DNA from 2 places in the Leucobacter chromiiresistens genome. Region 2 is predicted to be linked to the other one. Evidence: predicted binding sites of a transcription regulator. Region 2 holds the regulator's gene; the other holds the start of a gene.
The links. Region 2 encodes LexA, which represses DNA repair genes until DNA is damaged. Its sites were predicted from a motif close to TCGAACANNTGTTCGA; they were not measured.
Positions count from the first base shown of each region.

Region 1: the regulator LexA is predicted to act here: its motif matches at 1,784-1,799, upstream of BLT44_RS04130 (LexA family protein).

Region 1 covers NZ_FNKB01000001.1:888,449-897,502, reverse strand. The annotation lists gene BLT44_RS15145 (DUF6338 family protein) at 1-412, opposite strand, end outside; gene BLT44_RS15140 (TM2 domain-containing protein) at 680-1,006, opposite strand; gene BLT44_RS04135 (hypothetical protein) at 1,399-1,680, opposite strand; gene BLT44_RS04130 (LexA family protein) at 1,817-2,254, shown strand; gene BLT44_RS04125 (Y-family DNA polymerase) at 2,259-2,459, shown strand; gene BLT44_RS04120 (heavy metal-responsive transcriptional regulator) at 2,556-2,945, opposite strand; gene merA (mercury(II) reductase) at 3,050-4,474, shown strand; gene merB (organomercurial lyase MerB) at 4,495-5,145, shown strand; gene BLT44_RS04105 (hypothetical protein) at 5,235-5,474, shown strand; gene BLT44_RS04100 (TlpA family protein disulfide reductase) at 5,471-5,989, shown strand; gene BLT44_RS04095 (cytochrome c biogenesis CcdA family protein) at 5,993-6,913, shown strand; gene BLT44_RS15135 (hypothetical protein) at 7,139-9,054, opposite strand, start outside.
Region 2 covers NZ_FNKB01000001.1:2,794,218-2,803,271, forward strand. The annotation lists gene hisB (imidazoleglycerol-phosphate dehydratase HisB) at 1-418, opposite strand, end outside; gene BLT44_RS12770 (histidinol-phosphate transaminase) at 462-1,550, opposite strand; gene BLT44_RS12775 (LysM peptidoglycan-binding domain-containing protein) at 1,632-2,036, opposite strand; gene lexA (transcriptional repressor LexA) at 2,299-2,964, shown strand; gene lipB (lipoyl(octanoyl) transferase LipB) at 3,050-3,727, shown strand; gene lipA (lipoyl synthase) at 3,724-4,701, shown strand; gene BLT44_RS12795 (methylenetetrahydrofolate reductase) at 4,705-5,607, opposite strand; gene BLT44_RS12800 (uroporphyrinogen decarboxylase/cobalamine-independent methonine synthase family protein) at 5,604-6,818, opposite strand; gene metE (5-methyltetrahydropteroyltriglutamate--homocysteine S-methyltransferase) at 6,815-9,054, opposite strand, start outside.

The sequences.
Region 1 (9,054 bases), 1.9 Mb from region 2:
TGAATACTTTCGTCCATGCAGATTCATCTCGTGGAGTAGGGGCGTCCCACAACTTCTTCAAACCCCCTTCGTAAATCCACTTCGAGCCAAGCGCAAAGCCGAGCAACGTTGTGAGCGCAATAATTCCGCATGCGAACAGGGCCGCAAGAAGTAGATTGTCTGACACCCAAGAGAAATCTCCTTGGACGAGCTGGAGTATGACCGTTCCTAAAGGACGAAACCAAATAGCGGCAAACAAAATGACAACGATGACAATGGCATCGCAAACGAAACTGACGAACACAAAGGTGACGGTTTCCCGCAGCACCGTCCTTTTCGCGACAGCGCGGTGACCCTCCCTAGCGAATGCGTAAGCAACCCCAGGAAAAAGAGCGGCGATATAGAGAGTGATACCCCATAAAGTCGTGGGCATTCTTAGCCTCCTGAGGCACAATTGACCGTAGGAGGTCGATCATGGCACAGATTCCAATCGGAAAACCAAGGCAGACCATGACTGGTCGATACGTCCGGTCTACATCTACAGGTAAATACATTGAACTTGGCCAGCAACCGGCAAAGATTCAATATCGCCCCATTGCACGCCCGTCGAACGCTACGCCACCCCCGCCGCCGCCCGCGGCAAAGACGAAGTAGCGCTTAAGTAGAAAGTGCCCCACCAAGGGTGGGGCACTTTCTACTTTCAGGAACGCGGAAGCTCTGACGGTAGCAATAAGCCGCCATCGAGACCAAGCCTCGCGTTGCTCTGAGCAACGTCCTTCTTCATTAAGAAGAGGTCCACGATCAAAATCAATAGCACTGCCCCACAAAGAACCCAATTTGCTAATGCAAGCGCTGGCAAGAAGACGGCTATCCCTATATTGATCGCGGTCAGGCAGGCCAACAGCACTGCTCGCCACGTGTTGCCTAGGTAAAAGTGATGGCCACCTATGGTGCCCATCAAAACGAGGAACGCAATGGCCTCCCCTACCTTTTTGGGGCTGAGAGCCACCGAAGCTGAAATGCTCACGCGGCATCATTTCTGATCTCTGGGCCTCGAGAAGGTTCGCCGACCGACGCGCCACCACTCCCCAGCGCGCTCCATCCCACCATTGCGGCTGGTTTCTCTCATTCAAGTACCACCCTGGAGCAGGGGAAGTCGTGTTGGTCATGCTTGGAATTTAGATGCAACCGGAACATTTTGCTGTGCACCGTCGCCTTCAGCAGGTACGGTTTGCACGGCTTCGTCGCTCGTACTCTTCGTCGCGATCCCGGACTGAACGTGTGCGCCGTTCGCCGTCAATCTGTGCGCGACGGATAGCTACGAGATCTTCGATCCGCTGGGCAACATCGCGGGTCGCCTCGTCCCTAGGACGCTACCTTCACCCGGATTGTCATCACTTGGATCAAGCACACTTACCCCTATCCGCGTGCCCCTGAGCGGGCGTCGCCATTTGCGTCGATCTGACGCTCGATTTCCAGACGAAGATCGCGAGCACGGTCTGCGAGCGCCTGATACTCAGATTCCTGACTTGGGATCACGGCAGTCTGCCCCTGCGCATCCCTATACCTTTCGTCATCGGCGTCATTCTGCATCGCCCCCTCGTACTCTTCGAGAGCATGGATGAGAACGGTGTAATCGTCATCATGTGAGAGATCGAGCAGGACAGGTTCGAACGCCGGCTTATCGCGATCAGTGGTCATAGCTCGGATACTATCCACCTACACCCTCAGATTCCACGTCATCGCTCCTCTCAACACGCCAGCAGATTAGCGCCCTGTCGGATGAGCGACGCATAATAGGCAGTCGAACATATGTTCGATGAGCGCGGGGGTGGTTATGTGGGTGGAAAAGGTCCGGGCACTCGATTCTGAGGCGCCCATCGGCACCGTCCCCTTCGCGGACGTCGAGGCCGCGTGCGGCTTCCCTTCCCCCGCGCAGGACTACGAGACGACCGAGATTGATCTGAATGAGCACTTGATGCCGAACCGGGTGTCCACGTTCCTGATCCGCGCACGCGGTAACAGCATGACCCGTGCCGGGATCTACGACGGCGACGAGCTAATCGTGGACCGCTCGATCCGCCCCGAGGACGGCCACGTCGTCGTCGCCGTCGTCGACGGCGAGATGACGGTGAAGCGCCTTCGCGTGACGCGGGCGGGCGTGGTGCTCTCGGCCGAGAACAGCCGTCACCCTGATATCGAGGTCGCGGAGCTGTCGGAACTCCACATCTGGGGTGTTGTGACGAGGAGCCTGCATCGTGTCCTCCGAGCGTAGGCGAATGATCGCGCTCGTGGACTGCGAGTCGTTCTACGCGAGCTGCGAGCGGGTCTTCGACCCCTCCCTGTACGGCCGCCCCGTTGTGGTGCTCTCGAACAACGACGGTTGCGTGGTGGCGATGTCGCGCGAAGCAAAAGCGCTGCAGGTCGAGATGGGAGCTCCCTGGTTCAAGATCAAGGACTGGGCGGAAAGCTATTGGTAGTGCGCGTTATTTGATTTGGCGCTATTTGGCGGACGGGGGATTCTGCACGACTTTCCGTTCTCGTCGCTTGGGAGAGCCGAGAGGATTTTCCGTGAGCTACAGGTACCGGCAGACCTGGTCCGCGCTGCACGAGTCGGGGTCGGGCTGCGCGGCGTCGTGCCTGAGCTCGGCGATGGTGTCTCGGAGCGCTGTGAGCTGGGCGATCTGCTGCTCGATCTCGGCGAGGCGCGCGTCGAGGAGATCGCGCACGTGCTCGCAGGGAGCAGCGCCGCCGTCGCGGATGTCGAGGATCTGGCGGATCTGGGCGAGGGTGAGGCCCGCGGCCTGGCCGCGGTGGACGAAGTCGATCCGGGCGGCCGTCTCGGGCGCGTAGTCGCGGTATCCGGACGGCGTGCGCTCGGCCGGGGGCAGCAGGCCCTGCTCCTCGTAGAACCGCAGCGTCTTCGCCGTCGTTCCCGCCCGCTCGGCGAGTTCCCCGATGCGCATCGCAGGCCCCCTTTTCTTTCGGCAGAAGCCTTCTTGACCTTCCCCTGCACTGGAAGGTCCAGTATGGCCGAGAAAGAAGAGAAACCCAAGTGACGGGAGCTGCGATGCCCACGAAGTACGACCTCGCCATCATCGGATCGGGCGGTGGTGCGTTCGCCGCCGCGATCCGCGCGACCACGCTCGGCAAGTCGGTGGTGATGATCGAGCGCGGGACGCTCGGTGGCACCTGCGTGAACACCGGCTGCGTGCCGTCGAAGGCCCTGATCGCCGCGGCCGACGCACGGCACTCCGCGGCCGACGCCGCCGACCGGTTCCCGGGGATCGCGACGACGGCGGGGCCAGTGGACATGCCCGCCCTGATCGCCGGGAAGCAGGCGCTGGTCGAGTCGCTGCGGGGCGAGAAGTACGCCGACGTCGCCGACTCCTACGGTTGGGCCGTCCGCCGCGGCGACGCCGCGTTCGCCGGCACCCCCGACGCACCGGTCCTCCAGGTCGCCGGGGACGACGGGAGCACCGAGACGATCGAGGCCGGGCACTACCTGGTCGCGACCGGCTCTCGGCCGTGGGCCCCGCCGATCGACGGCCTGGACCAGACCGGGTACCTGACCTCGACCACGGCGATGGAGCTGACCGAACTCCCTGAGTCCCTGCTCGTGCTCGGCGGCGGCTACGTCGCCCTGGAGCAGGCGCAGCTGTTCGCCCGGCTCGGCTCCCAGGTCACCGTGCTGGTCCGGTCCCGGCTCGCGTCGAAGGAGGAGCCGGAGGTGTCCAGGACGCTGCAGGAGGTGTTCGCCGACGAGGGCATCCGGGTGGTCCGCCGCGCGCTGCCGACGCGGGTGTCCCGCGACGCCGCGACCGGGCAGGCCGTCGTCACCGCGGACGTCGCCGGCGGCCGGGAGGAGTTCCGCGCCGACCAGGTGCTCGTCGCCCTCGGACGACGACCGGCCACCGATGGGCTCGGCCTCGACAGGGTCGGGGTCAAGACCGGGGACCTCGGCGAGGTGGTCGTCTCCGACCGGATGCAGTCCTCCCACCCGCGGATCTGGGCCGCGGGCGACGTGACCGGCCACCCCGAGTTCGTCTACGTCGCCGCCCACCACGGCACCCTCGTCGCCGAGAACGCGTTCGCCGACGCCGATCGGGCCGTGGACTACGCCCGACTGCCGAGGGTGACGTTCACCGGCCCGGCGATCGGCGCGGTCGGGATGACCGAGAAGGACGTCGTCGCCGCCGGGATCCGCTGCGACTGCCGCGTCCTGCCCCTGCACCACGTGCCCCGCGCACTGGTCAACCGCGACACCCGCGGCTTCGTCAAGATCGTCGTGGACGCCGACACCGGGAAGATCCTCGGCATCACCGCCGTCGCCAAGGACGCCGGCGAGCTCGCCGCCGCCGGGGTCCACGTGCTCGGCAAGACGGTCGCCGAGGTCGCCGACGCCTGGGCCCCCTACCTGACCATGGCCGAGGGCATCCGGATCGCCGCCAAGGCCTTCACCACCGACCCGTCGCTCCTGTCGTGCTGCGCGTGAACGAACTGGAGGAACCCACGATGTCTGACCTCAGCATGCAACTGCCCGAGCGGCTCAGCCGACTGGGAGAGACCGGCCTGCTCATCCCGCTGCTGCGGCTGCTCGCCGACGGTGACCCCGTCACCGTCCAACAGCTGTCCGTGGCTGCGGGCCGCACGATCGACGAGGTACGGCTCGGACTGGCCGCGATGCAGGACACCGAGTACGACGACCAGGGCCGAATCGTCGGCCAGGGCCTCACGCTGCGCCCTACACCGCACCGGTTCACCGTCGACGGTGAGGAGCTCTACACCTGGTGCGCCCTGGACACCCTCATCTTCCCGGCCCTCCTCGATCGCCCAGCGCGCGTGGAGTCCGTCTCCCCGGCCAGCGGAGAGACGATCCGCGTCACCATCGATCCGGTTGCCGGTGTCACCGGCGTCACACCCCCGAGCGCCGTGGTGTCGCTGGTGAACCTGGAGCAGATCACCTCGATCCGCTCGGCCTTCTGCAACCAGGTGCACTATTTCGCCTCCGTCGACGACGCCACCGGGTGGCTCTCTGAGCATCCCGGTGCCGAGGTGGTGTCGGTGGCCGAGGCCTACCGGATCGGCAACGAGCTCACAACGAGCCTGCTCGACCTGCTTCAGGACGACACCCCGGTGGCCGACGACTGTCCCCGCTGCTGTTGACCCGCGACACAGAAGGATTCGAGAACGCTATGACCTCCAAACACGACGACCGAACGCGAGGCGGTGGCCTACTCCTGGGAGCCGGTGCCGTGCTCCTCATGACGATCTGCTGCGCGCTGCCCGTGCTCATCGCCGGCGGAATGCTTACTGGCATCGGCGGGCTCCTTCTCGGCAACCCGTGGGTGATCGGCGTGGGCATTGCGCTCCTCGCGATCGTGCTGCTCGTCGTCGTCCGCCGCCGAACCCGCCGCGGCCGTGTCGAACCTGACTGCTGCCCGCCCACCGAATCCGCTCACCGCACCGACCCGAAGGGCGAACAGAACCAATGATCAGCTCCCGCGCCCGTCGTTCGCTCGCCACCCTCCTGCTCGCAGGCTCGCTCATCCTGACCGCCTGCGGCACCGTTGATAAGGATCCCGTCTCTGCCGAGACTGCCACCGCCGCGACGGTGACCAGCATCGACGCTCAGCGGATCAGCCTGCCCGCCGCCGGGAAGCCCACCGCGGTGTTCTTCTTCTCCGTCGGCTGCGGCGAATGCGTCGGCGGAGTCCGATCCCTCGGTCAGGCGGCAGCCGCGGCCGAGGAGGCCGGCATCGATGCCCAGTTCCTCGCCGTCGACATGGATCCGCGCGAACCTACCGAGACCATTCAGAGGTTCATGGAGTACGTCGACGCCGTGCATGTCCCCGCCGCCATCGACGAGGGCGCGGCGCTGTCCCAGCGCTTCGGGGTCGCCGCGCTGTCTACACTGATCATCGTCGACAGTGACGGACAGGTGACCTTCCGCGCCACCGACCCCGACGCCGATACGATCGTCTCCGCGCTCCACAAGGCCGGGGCCTGAGCGATGGGCGGACTCCTCGCCCTTGCCTTCGCCGCCGGGATGATCGCCCCCGTCAATCCCTGCGGCTTCGCGCTGCTCCCGGCCTGGATCACCCATGCGCTGGGCGACGCCGCCTCTTCCTCAGCCCCGGTGCGCCTGCTGCGCGCCCTACGGGCTGGCCTCGCGCTGACGATCGGGTTTGCGGGCACGCTCGCTTTGGCTGGCGTCGCGGTAAGCGCCGGCGCACGGGGCCTGATCCAGGCCGCCCCAGCCCTCGGCCTCGCCGTCGGGATCCTGTTGGTGCTGCTCGGCGGGGCGATGCTAGCCGGACGCTCTATGTCCCTCCGGCTTCCCGGCATACCCGGCCGCGCAATCGAACGGCTGCCCAGCGCCGTGCGCATGGTCGTCTTCGGCGTCGGCTACGCCGCGGCCTCGCTGTCGTGCACCTTCGGCGTACTCCTCGCGGTCATCGCCCAGGCCCAGGCGACAGCCAGTTTCGTCGGGCTGCTCCTCGTCTTCGCCATCTATGCCGCCGGCTCCGCCACCGTCCTGCTGCTTGTCGCCGTGGTCGCCGCCGTAGCCGGTTCTGTGCTGTCCAGGCGGATCGCCGCACTGACACGATTCGTTCCCAAGGTCACCGCCGCCGTCCTGATCCTCACCGGCGTCTACCTGGCTTGGTACTGGTTTCCAGTTGTCGTCGGCGATGCCCCTTCCGCAGGGCGCACCGACGTCGCCGCTGTCTCGGCGACGATATCGAACTGGCTCCAAAGCAACACCGGCGTCATCGCCGGCCTGTCTACCACCGTGGTGCTCATCGTGCTACTAAGCGGATTCCTTCATCAACGCCGTCGGAACTCCGGACGGAGGACCGAGGAGGACTGCTGCGACCCTCAGTCGACGCACTCTCCCGGGGACCGGCCGAGCGTGCCGACCGAGCGGCATTGAGCGGCTCCTGCACGTCAAGGTCATACGACGTGGTTGACCGGAACGACGAACTCGGACACCAGACGCCCTCCCACCCGACGCCGATCATCGGACACGGCGTGGGTGTTGTTCGTGGCCTATGTCGAAGGAGAGCGCGGCCACGATCAGGACGAGTTGACCGCCGAGCAGAATCGGTGCCGCCCGATTCTCACGACGTGACATCCCTGGAAACGTCATCGTCAGATTTCAGTGCAGGACGACTGGGAGGGGCATGCCGACGCGCTCGACGACCGCGGCGGCGTAGGCGGTGCTGTTCGCGCCGATCGCGTTGGACCAGGCGATCGCGGAGGAGATGTCCAGGCCAGTCAGCCGGCTGAGAACGACGGGTGGGAGTTCCTGCGCGAGCGCTATCAGCGCGCCGGTGCGGGCAAGTCGCGGCGGGATGCCGGCAGCGCGGAGCCGGGTATTCAGCGTGTCGGGGGCCATGTGATGCCCGGCCCGGGTTCCGGGATAGACCCACTCCTGTTCGATGCTCTCCACGAACATGCGAGGCGCGGTGCGGTTGCTGGCGGCTCCCGCGGCCGCCGGCGCGAGCTCGGCGGGGAGCACGAGAGGTTCCTGGCCGAGGCGGACGACCACGGCCTGGTCCGTGACGGTGACGTCTTCCGCGCGCAACTGGACGATCTTCGCCGCCCGGACGCCGAACATGAGCATCAGCCCCGCGGCGAGCTTCGTGTGCGGGTTGATGGACGGGTCGGAGGTGACATCGGCGAGCAGCCGCCAGCGTTCCTCGTCGCTCATGGCTTGCGGGCTCAAGGCTCCTGATGGCGGGCGTGGAGCGGTGAGCGGTCGGGATGCGCCGGCCCGTGCGGTCCAGGTCAGGAAGTGGTGCAGGAACGGGCGTCGGCCGCCGGTGAGCCATTCATCGACATCCGCCTGGGTGAGGGACACGAGAGAACCTCCGCGGGTATGGATCCATTCCAGCAGTTCGATGATCCCCGCGATCTCGAGCCGCCGCCAGGACAGCTGGCCTGATCGGGACGGCATCGTGTTGCGGCGCAGTGCGCGCAGGTGTCGCCATCGCGCGTATTGGGTGACGGTGCGCTGTTCACCCGGGTCGGGGATCTCGGCAAGTGCGCTGTCGAGCCAGAGCTCGAACCGGGCGAGCAGCTCGTCCCGCGGTGGGAGCAGCCCGTGGTCGATGAGCACGGACCGAACCGCTCGGGTCTGATACTCCGAGCCGGCCTGGTCGAGGTAGGCGTGAGTGCGCAGGGATGGGGCGGTGAGCACTCGGGTGATCAGCGTGCAGGCGACGGTGCCGCGTTCGAAGGCGTAGACGATCTTCGACGGAGCACCCTGGAACCACCGCTCTCGCAGATGCGCGATGCGTGCATCGGAGGCGGCGAGCTCGTCGGGCACCATCTCCCGGATCATCTGATCGGCTCGGCAACGGGGGCAGAGCTTCGCGATCAGCCGTGTGATGGTCCCGCAGCTGGTGCAGGGGCGGAACGACTCCGGTTGGCGGGGATAGCAGAGCGGGCAGAACGGCCGGCCCTCGATCCGGCCGTTCACTATCCGAGCGTCTCCGCAGCTTGTGCAGGTCTCGATGATCGGCGGAACGCAGGCCCAGCAGAGATAGCCGGAGCCGTCTTCGGTGCGCTTGTGGCGCAGCCGGACCTCCCCGCAGCTCACGCAGGGCTGGCGAGGGTTGGAGCACTGCTCGCAGGCGGCGCGCGCGGTTCCCGGCCAGCGGCATTGCCGCTCGTTCCCGCAGATCGTGCAGGTGTCGACGCTGGCCTTGTCGGAGCAGGGTTTGCAGATCGCTTTCTCGCTGCCGTGGAACAAACAGGGCGCAAGCTCCCCGCAGTCCGTGCAGGTGTCCAGCCGGGAGGAGCTCCGACACGTTGAACACAGCGGGCCCTCCGGGCTGCGGTAGGCGATCAGTCGATGGTTGCCGCAGCTCACGCAGACGGCGTTCTCGTCGGGGAGCTTGTTCGTGCAGCGTTGGCAGAGTCGCCGCCCGTCGGAGAGCACCCGCTCCAGGTTGGTGACGTCGTCGCAGCCATCGCAGGGGGCATGGTGCGCGATCCGGTAGCAGCGTCGGCAGCTCACTCGTCCCTCGACGCGTTCGGTGAGCGTGCGCGTGGTGCCGCAGCCTCCGC
Region 2 (9,054 bases):
AGCCCGTGAAGTGGCCGCCGATGAGGTGCAGTTCGAAGCCGGCGGGCTCCCCGGAGTGCACGAGGTACGGCCGCCCCGAGATGTCGACGACGGCCTGCGCGAGGGATTCGTCGAGCGGCACCAGCGCGTCGCCGTAGCGGGAGATGCCCGCCTTGTCGCCGAGCGCCGCCAGAATGGCCTGGCCGAGCAGAATCCCCGTGTCCTCGACCGTGTGGTGGACGTCGATGTGCACATCGCCGACCGCGTTGACGGTGAGGTCCGTCAGCGAGTGGCGCGCGAACGCGGTGAGCATGTGATCGAAGAACGGCACGCCCGTCTCGATCTGCGACGTTCCGGTTCCATCGAGGTCGACGCGCACGCTGATCTGCGACTCGCTGGTGGAGCGCTCGAGCGATGCGGTGCGGGGTGCGGCAGTCATGGTCACCAGTCTATCGGCGTCGCGTCTCGCGACGGGCGCTGCGTCAGCCCCGCGCTCCTCCCGGGCCGAGTGCCGCGATCGCGTCGATCACGGCGCCGGTCTCGGCCGCGGTGCCCGCGGTGATGCGCAGGTGGCCGGGGATGCTGAGATTGCGGATGAGGATCCCCTGTGCACGCAGCTCCTCGAACGTCGCCTCCGGATCGGCGAAGCCGCCGACGAGCAGGAAGTTGGCGCCCGAGGGGTGCACGGTGTAGCCCAGCTCGGTCAGGGCGCCGGCGAGCCGATCCCGCTGCGCGCTGATGTCGGCGACGGTCGCGAGCATCGCGTCCGCGTGCCGGATGGCGGCGGTGGCCGCCGCCTGGGTGAGCGCGGAGAGGTGGTAGGGCAGCCGCACGAGGCGCAGCGCATCGATCACGGCGGGGTCGGCCGCGAGGTAGCCGAGTCGCACTCCCGCGAAGGCGAACGCCTTGCTCATGGTGCGCGACACGATGAGCCGGTGCCGACCGGGCAGCAGTGCGACGGCGCTCTCGCGCTCGGTGTCGAACTCCTGGTAGGCCTCGTCGATGACGAGCATGCCGTCGAAGGCGTCGTAGGCGGCGACGATCACCTCGCGGTCGAGCGTCGTGCCGGTCGGGTTGTTCGGACCGCAGAGGATCGCGACGTCCGGCCGGTGCTCGCGCAGCGCGGCGACGACCGCCTCCGGGGTGAGCGCGTAGTCGGCGGGGCGCTCGACCCCGATCCAGGCCGTGTCCGTACCGGCCGCGAGCAGCGGATACATCGAGTATGTCGGGGTGAAGCTCAGCAGCGAGCGCCCGGGGCCGGCGAACGCCTGCAGCACCTGCTGCAGCACCTCGTTCGACCCGTTGGCCGCCCACACCTGCTCAGCGACGAGGCCGTAACCGAGATAGCCTGCCAGTGCGCCGCGGAGCTCGGTGAACTCGCGATCCGGATATCGGTTCACACCGGTCACCGCGCGCGCGAGCGACTGCACGATGTCGATAGCGACGTTCTCGGGGATCGGATGCGTGTTCTCGTTCACGTTCAAGCTCACTCGAACCGCGTCTTGCGGTGCGCCGTAGGGCTGCTGCCCCACGAGGTTGTCACGGAGAGGGAGGTCGCTCAAACTGGTCACCCGGCAATTCTACGACCGTCGCACCTCATGCGAGGGGCGAGCCCGCCAGGCGCTCGTGCACCCGACGGCCGGGCACCGCCTTCACGCGCCCAGTTCGTCGCCCGACACCACCAGGGGGTTGTCGGAGTAGCGCAGGGGAACCGCGATCGCCTCGCCCGCCTGCACCGACGAGTCGTCGAGCTGATTCAGCTGGACGATCTCGGTGATGAGGTCGCGGGGGTCGGCCGCGGGGTCGAGATCGCTCGCGAGCGACCAGAGCGAACTGCCGGGCTGCACCACGACGTATTCGAACTGCTCGCCGTTCGGCCCCTCGCCCGACGCCATCGCCTCGGGAGCGGCGAGCGACGCGAGGAGGGCGAGCACGCCCGCGACGAGGATCGTCGCGAGGGCGCCGAGCACGATGCGCCCGCGCCGCGTCAGGCGGAGTGCGCCCGAAGCGTCGATCGTCTCCCGTGAATCCTGACCCTGAACCGCTGCTGCGCTCATGATGACATCCCTTCCTGATGCGAGGCCGCTGCGAGCGCCGCCCGCACCGAACATCTGTTTCGAATATTTATTCGATGAAGCGAAACCGCAACCGGTGGTTCGAACGCATGTTCCCTTATTTTCGGCGACACTCGAACGTATGTTTGCCCGTGTTCGAACGGCACGACTAAGGTTTCGATCAACGGGATCACTGAATCAGCACCCACCGACATTCATGGATCGCGCCCCATCCGCATCGCCCACAGGGCCAGAAAGGACAGCGATGAGCGACGCAGCCGCGCCCCGATCCGCCAAGCCGCTGAGCGAGAAGCAGCAGGCCATCCTCGAGTGCATCGCGCGCTCCGTGGAGAGCCGCGGGTACCCCCCGAGCATGCGCGAGATCGGCGACGCGGTCGGCCTCTCATCGCTGTCGAGCGTCACCCACCAGCTCAGTCGCCTCGAGCTGGGCGGCTACATCCGGCGCGACCCGAATCGTCCCCGCGCGCTCGAGATCCTGGTCGAGCTCGCCTCCACCTCGGCGGCGATCGCCGAGGCCCCGGCCGAGCGCCCCGAGGAGGCCGCCTACGTGCCCCTCGTCGGTCAGATCGCGGCCGGCGTGCCGATCACCGCCGACCAGCAGGTGGAGGAGATCGTGCCGCTCCCCCGCACCATCGTCGGCGACGGCCAGCTGTTCATGCTGCGCGTGGTCGGCGACTCGATGGTCGACGCCGCGATCTGCGACGGCGACTTCGTGGTGATCCGCCAGCAGCGCGAGGCCGAGAACGGCGACATCGTGGCGGCGATGCTCGACGGCGAGGCCACGGTCAAGGTGTTCCGGCGGCGCGATGGCCACACCTGGCTCCTGCCGCGTAACAGCGCGTTCGAGCCGATCCTCGGCGACCACGCCGAGGTGCTCGGCCGCGTCGTGGCCGTGTTCCGGTCCGTCTGAGCGCGCCCGCCGACGCGCGCCCCCGGCGGCGCGCGGCTTCGGCCGCCGTTTGATTTGTTGCACCGAGTCCATCTAAGGTGGTCGCATGACCGCGACCACGTCAGCCGCCTCCCGTGCGCTCCCCCATCCCGCAACCACCGTCGCGGGTTTAGCGCCCGACCTGGTGCCGTATGCGCGCGGCCTCGACCTGCAGGCCGCCGCCGTCGCGCGCATCGAGCGCGGAGCCGACCGCGGCACCGTCATCATGCTCGAGCACGAGTCGGTGTACACGGCCGGTCGCCGAGCCGATCCCGAGGAGTACCCCGCGGATGGGAGCCCGGTCGTTCCCGTCGACCGCGGCGGGCGGGTCACCTGGCACGGGCCGGGCCAGCTCGTCTGCTACCCCGTGATCCGACTGCGCGGCGGCGCGGGCGTCGTCGATCTCGTGCGGGCGCTCGAGACCGCGATCATCGCCGCCATGTCCGACCTCGGGCTGGCGGGCGCCCGCATCGAGGGGCGCTCCGGGGTCTGGGTGCAGCACCACGACGTCCCGGCCAAGGTGGCCCAGATCGGCCTCCACGCGCGAGCCGGCATCATCACCCACGGCATCGCCGTGAACTGCTGCAACGATCCGGCCCCTTTCGCCGCGATCGTGCCGTGCGGCATCCGCGACGCCGGGGTGACCACGCTGAGCGCGATGGCGGGGCGCCGGATCGCACCGGCAGAGCTCGCCCCCTTCCTCGACGGCCGGCTCGCCGCCGCGATCGCGGAGCTCGTCGCATGAGCGCCCGGCGACTGCCGTCGACGGGAGAGCGACCCGCACCCGAGGGCCGACCCCTCCTCCGCATAGAGGCGCGCAACGCCGAGACCCCGATCGAGCGGAAGCCCGCATGGATCAAGACGCGGGCGAGGCTCGGTCCCGAATATCGCGAGGTGCGCGATCTCGTCGAGCGCGAGGGGCTGCACACCGTGTGCCAGGAGGCGGGGTGCCCGAACGTGTTCGAGTGCTGGGAGGACCGCGAGGCGACCTTCCTCATCGGCGGCTCGATCTGCACGCGCCGCTGCGACTTCTGCATGATCTCGACGGGCAAGCCGCTCCCGCTCGACCGCGACGAGCCGCGCCGCGTCGCGGAGTCGGTGCGCACGATGGGGCTGAAGTACGCGACCATCACGGGGGTCACGCGCGACGACCTCCCCGACACGGGCGCGTGGCTCTACGCGGAGACCGTCCGCCAGATCCACGAGCTGAACCCGGGCGCCGGGGTCGAGGTGCTCGTCGACGATCTCGGCGGCCGCCCCGAGGGGCTCGCCGAGGTGTTCGCGGCGGCCCCGGAGGTGTTCGCGCACAACCTCGAGACGGTGCCGCGCATCTTCCGACGCATCCGGCCCGGGTTCCGGTACGAGCGCTCGCTCGGCATCATCGAGCGCGCCCGCGACGCCGGCATGATCACGAAGTCGAACCTCATCCTCGGCATGGGCGAGACCCGCGCCGAGGTCAGCGAGACGATGGCGCAGCTGCGCGACGCTGGGTGCCGCATCCTCACCCTCACCCAGTACCTGCGCCCCTCGGCGCTGCACCACCCGATCGACCGGTGGGTGCACCCCGACGAGTTCGCGGAGATGCAGCTGGAGGCCGAGGAGCTCGGGTTCTCGGGCGTGCTCGCCGGCCCGCTCGTGCGCTCCTCCTACCGCGCCGGTCGCCTGTGGGCGCAGGCGACCGGCGCGGGCAGCGGCGCGGGCGGCCGGGCCGCCCGGTGACCCCTACACCGGATCGGGGGTGAGCAGGCCGAGCTCCCGCAGCACGGCGAGCACCTGCTCGTGCCGGTTGAAGGTGTACAGGTGCACCGAGGGGGCGCCGCCGTCGAGCAGCTCTCGCGCCAACGAGACCGTGTGCTCGACGCCCAGCTCCGGCGCATAGCCGCCCTCGGCGTCCAATGCGCGGGCGAGCTCCACGGGAGCGGGCCGGCCCGCGAGCGAGGCGACCTTGCGCAGCTGGGCGCTCGTGGAGACCGGCATGAGGCCCGGGAGCACGGGGATCGTGAGCCCGGCCGCACGCGCATCCTCGACGAACGACAGGTACTCCTCGGCGCGGAAGAAGAGCTGCGTGATCGCGAGATTCGCGCCGGCCTCCTGCTTCGCGACGAGCCAGTCGACGTCCTCGGCGCGCGAGCGGGAGAGCGGATGGCCGTTCGGGTAGGCGGCGACGGCGGTGCGCCCCACACTGGTGAGCGGCGGCCGCTCCGCCCGCGCCTGCGAGATGAGGCGCACGAGCTCCCACGAGCTCATCGAACCCGCGACCCGCGCATCGCGCTCGTCGAGCCCGCGCGGGGGGTCGCCGCGGAGTGCGAGGAAGTCGTGCACGCCCGCGTCCATGATGGCGTGGATGGCGGCGCGCACGGCGTCGGGCGTCTCGCCCACGGTGGTGAGGTGCGCGAGCGGAAGCGCGTCGGTGTGATCGCGGAGGTACGCGACCAGATCGAGCGAGGCGTCGCGGTTCGATCCGTTCGCGCCGTAGGTGACCGAGATGAAGTCGGGATCCGCCGCCGACAGATGCTGCACGGCGTGCCCGAGGGCCAGTGCGGCCGCACCCGAGCGTGCGGGGAACACCTCGAACGAGAAGCGGGCGCGCGTCGCGGCGCGGGCGGGGAGCAGGAAGGAGTTCATGCGCCGCTCAGCTCCTCCTGCGCGAGGCGGGTGCCGCGCACCCGTGCGGCGATCTTCGCGAACGCCACGTCGCGCGCGAAGTCGGGCGAGCCGTGCTTCGGCTTCTCGTCGATGAGGTACGGGGAGAATCCGCAGTCGTCCGTCGATCCGAGCAGCTCGGCCGGGATGAACCGCGCGGCGCGCACCAGCTGATCCCGCACCTCCGGCGCGGTCTCGAGCTTCGGGCTGGTCGGATCGGTGACGCCGAGCAGCACCCTCGGCGCCGCCGCGGTGCGCGCGCGCTGGCGCAGCTGCCGGCCCACCAGCCGGGCCACCCGATCCGGCTCCTTCTCGCTCGCGGCTTGCACCAGGAAGTACCCGGCCTCGATCTGGAAGAGCTCGGGGATCAGCGCGGCGTAGTCGACGTCGGCGCTGTGGGCCGAGTCGTGATCGTTGCCGGGGCACGTGTGCACGCCGACCGCGGCGCGGTGCTCGGGGGCGAGCTCCGCGAGCACGCGGTTGATGAGGTCGATGAAGCCGCCCAGCGCCTCCGGGCCCGCCCACGGCGCGCGGAGATCGCGGCGCAGCGCGAGCCGCCCCTCCGTGAAGTCGATGGTGACGCGGGAGGCGCCGGCGGCGAAGCTGCGCCGGATGTCCTCCGCGCACCCGGCCACCACATCGTCGAGGAACGCGTCTCGGGAGTAGTCTCCGAGCCCCTCCGCGGGCACCATGAGCGACAGCATCGACGGCGAGACGACCGCCTGCTTGAGCGGGAGGCGGGTGAGCGGCCGCGCGGCCGCCACGTCGTCCGCCGCCCAGGAGCGGAACCGGAACGGGCCGCGGGCGAGGCTCGGGATCACCCGGTGGTGCCCGTCGGCGAAGACCGCGAACACCGGCCCCTCGCGCACGTCGCCCGCGAACGAGGTGCCGAGCGGGTAGCTCGAGAAGCTCTGCCGCCGCTGCTCCCCGTCGCTCACGAGGGGCGAGCCGGTCTCCGCGAACCTCTCGAGGGTGTCGCGCACGGCGCGATCCTGCTCGCCGCGCAGCGTCTCCGCGTCGACCAGGCCGGCCTCCGCATCGAGCACCGCGCGCTGCAGACTCGCGGGGCGCGGCAGGCTGCCCACGGCCTCGGTCGGCAGCTCGCCGCCGCGCCACGCCTCGGCGTGCTCGGCGGGGAGGGCGGCTTCCGCCGCTCCCGCCGCCCCCGCCCCACGGACGTCCGGCGCGCTCACGCGCCCGCGCGCACCGCACGGGCCGCGTGCACCAGGTTCGTGAGGCTCGCCACGGTCTCCTCGTACCCGCGGGTCTTCAGGCCGCAGTCGGGGTTCACCCAGAGCTGCTCGCCTGGAATGCGCGCTGCCGCGATCCGGATCAGCTCCTGCTGCTCCTCGACGCTCGGCACGCGGGGCGAGTGGATGTCGTAGACGCCCGGGCCGATGCCGCGCGAGTATCCGTGCTCGCCCAGTGGCTCGACGACGTCCATCCGGCTGCGGGCCGCCTCGATGCTCGTGACATCGGCGTCGAGCCCGTCGACGGCGTCGATGATCTCGCCGAACTCCGAGTAGCAGAGGTGCGTGTGGATCTGCACGCCGGGCGCCGCGCCGCTCGTCGCGAGGCGGAACGCGCCCACCGACCAGTCGAGGTACGCCGCCTGCCGGTCGGCGTCGAGGGGCAGCAGCTCCCGGAGGGCCGGCTCGTCCACCTGCACGATGCGGATGCCCGCCTCGACGAGGTCGTCGATCTCGTCGCGCAGGGCGAGGGCGACCTGCGACGCCGTATCGGCCAGCGGCTGATCATCTCGCACGAAGGACCAGGCGAGGATCGTGACGGGCCCGGTGAGCATTCCCTTCACCGGTCGGTCGGTGAGCGACTGGGCGTACGCCGACCAGGCGACCGTCATCGGCGCCGGGCGGGAGACGTCGCCCCACAGGATCGACGGGCGGGTCGCCCGCGTGCCGTACGACTGCACCCAGCCGTGCTCCGTGACCGCGAACCCGTCGAGCAGCTCGGCGAAGTACTGGACCATGTCGTTGCGCTCGGCTTCGCCGTGCACCAGCACGTCCAGGCCGATCTCCTCCTGCAGACGGATCACGCGGGCGATCTCGGCGCGCAGGAACTCGTCGTACTCCTCCTGGCCGAGTTCGCCCCGGCCGAAGGCGGCGCGGGCGCGTCGGATCTCGGCGGTCTGCGGGAACGAGCCGATCGTGGTCGTGGCGAGCTCGGGGATGTCGAGGGCCTGCTGCGCGGCGCGGCGCTCCTCCTCGTCGGCCCGCTCGCGATCCTCCCCCGCGACGGCGTCGACGCGGGCGCGCACCTCGTCCACCCGCACGCCGGCGGTCTGAGCGCGCGATGCGAGGATCGCGTCGACTGCAGCGAGCTCTCCCTCGATCGCGGCGGCGCCCTCGGCGAGCCCCCGGGCGAGGATCACGACCTGCTCGACCTTCTGGTCGGCGAAGGCGAGCCAGGAGGCGAGCTCGGCGTCGAGCCGCGTCTCGTCGCGCACGTTGTGGGGAACGTGCTGCAGGCTGTTGGAGGTGGCGGCGACCGTCGCGATCCCGGCGCGCTGCAGGCGCTCGAGCGCGCCGAACGCCGCGCGCAGATCGGTCTTCCAGATGTTGCGCCCGTCGACGACGCCCGCGACGAGCTGCGTGTCGGCGAAGGCCGCGGTGAGCTCGCCCGAGGCGAGCTCCGCCTCGGGGAGCGAGCCGCGCACGAGGTCGGCCTGCACCGCTTCGACCGGCAGCGCGCCGAGCCGCGCGAGCGCCGACGAGGCGTCGCCGTAGGGCGCGGTCAGCAGGATGCGGGGGCGTTCGGCGGTCGCGCCGAGCGCCGTGTAGGCCCGCTCGACGAGTTCGAGCGTCTGCTCGCGCGGAACCGGCAGGGAGTCGGAGACGAGTGCGGGCTCGTCGAGCTGCACCCACTGCGCCCCCGCTCCCGCCAGCGCGGCGAGCAGCTCGCCGTACGCGGCGACGACCTCGTCGAGGCGGTCGATCGGCTGGAAGCCGGCGGCGGCTGCGTCGGAGGCCTTGGCGAGCAGCAGGTAGGTGACGGGCCCGACGATCACGGGGCGCGATTCGATGCCCTGCTCGGCGGCCTCGGAGAGCTGGGCGACGAGCTGCGCGGGGTTCGCCGCGAACGGGGTGCGCTCGTCGATCTCGGGCACGCTGTAGTGGTAGTTCGTGTCGAACCACTTGGTCATCTCGAGCGGCTGGTGGTCGCGGTCGCCGCGGGCGAGCGCGAAGTAGGTGACGAGATCGCTGCCGGCGATGTCGGCGAAGCGCTGCGGGATGGCGCCGAGCGCCAGCGTCGCGTCGAGCACCTGGTCGTAGAAGCTGAAGCTCTCGGGCACCGCGCCGCCGGCCGCGGGGAGGCCGAGCTCGACGAGGTGCGCACGGGTGCTCGCGCGCAGCTCGCGCGCGGTCTGCTGCAGAGCCGCCTCGTCGCTCTGCCCCTTCCAATAGGATTCGA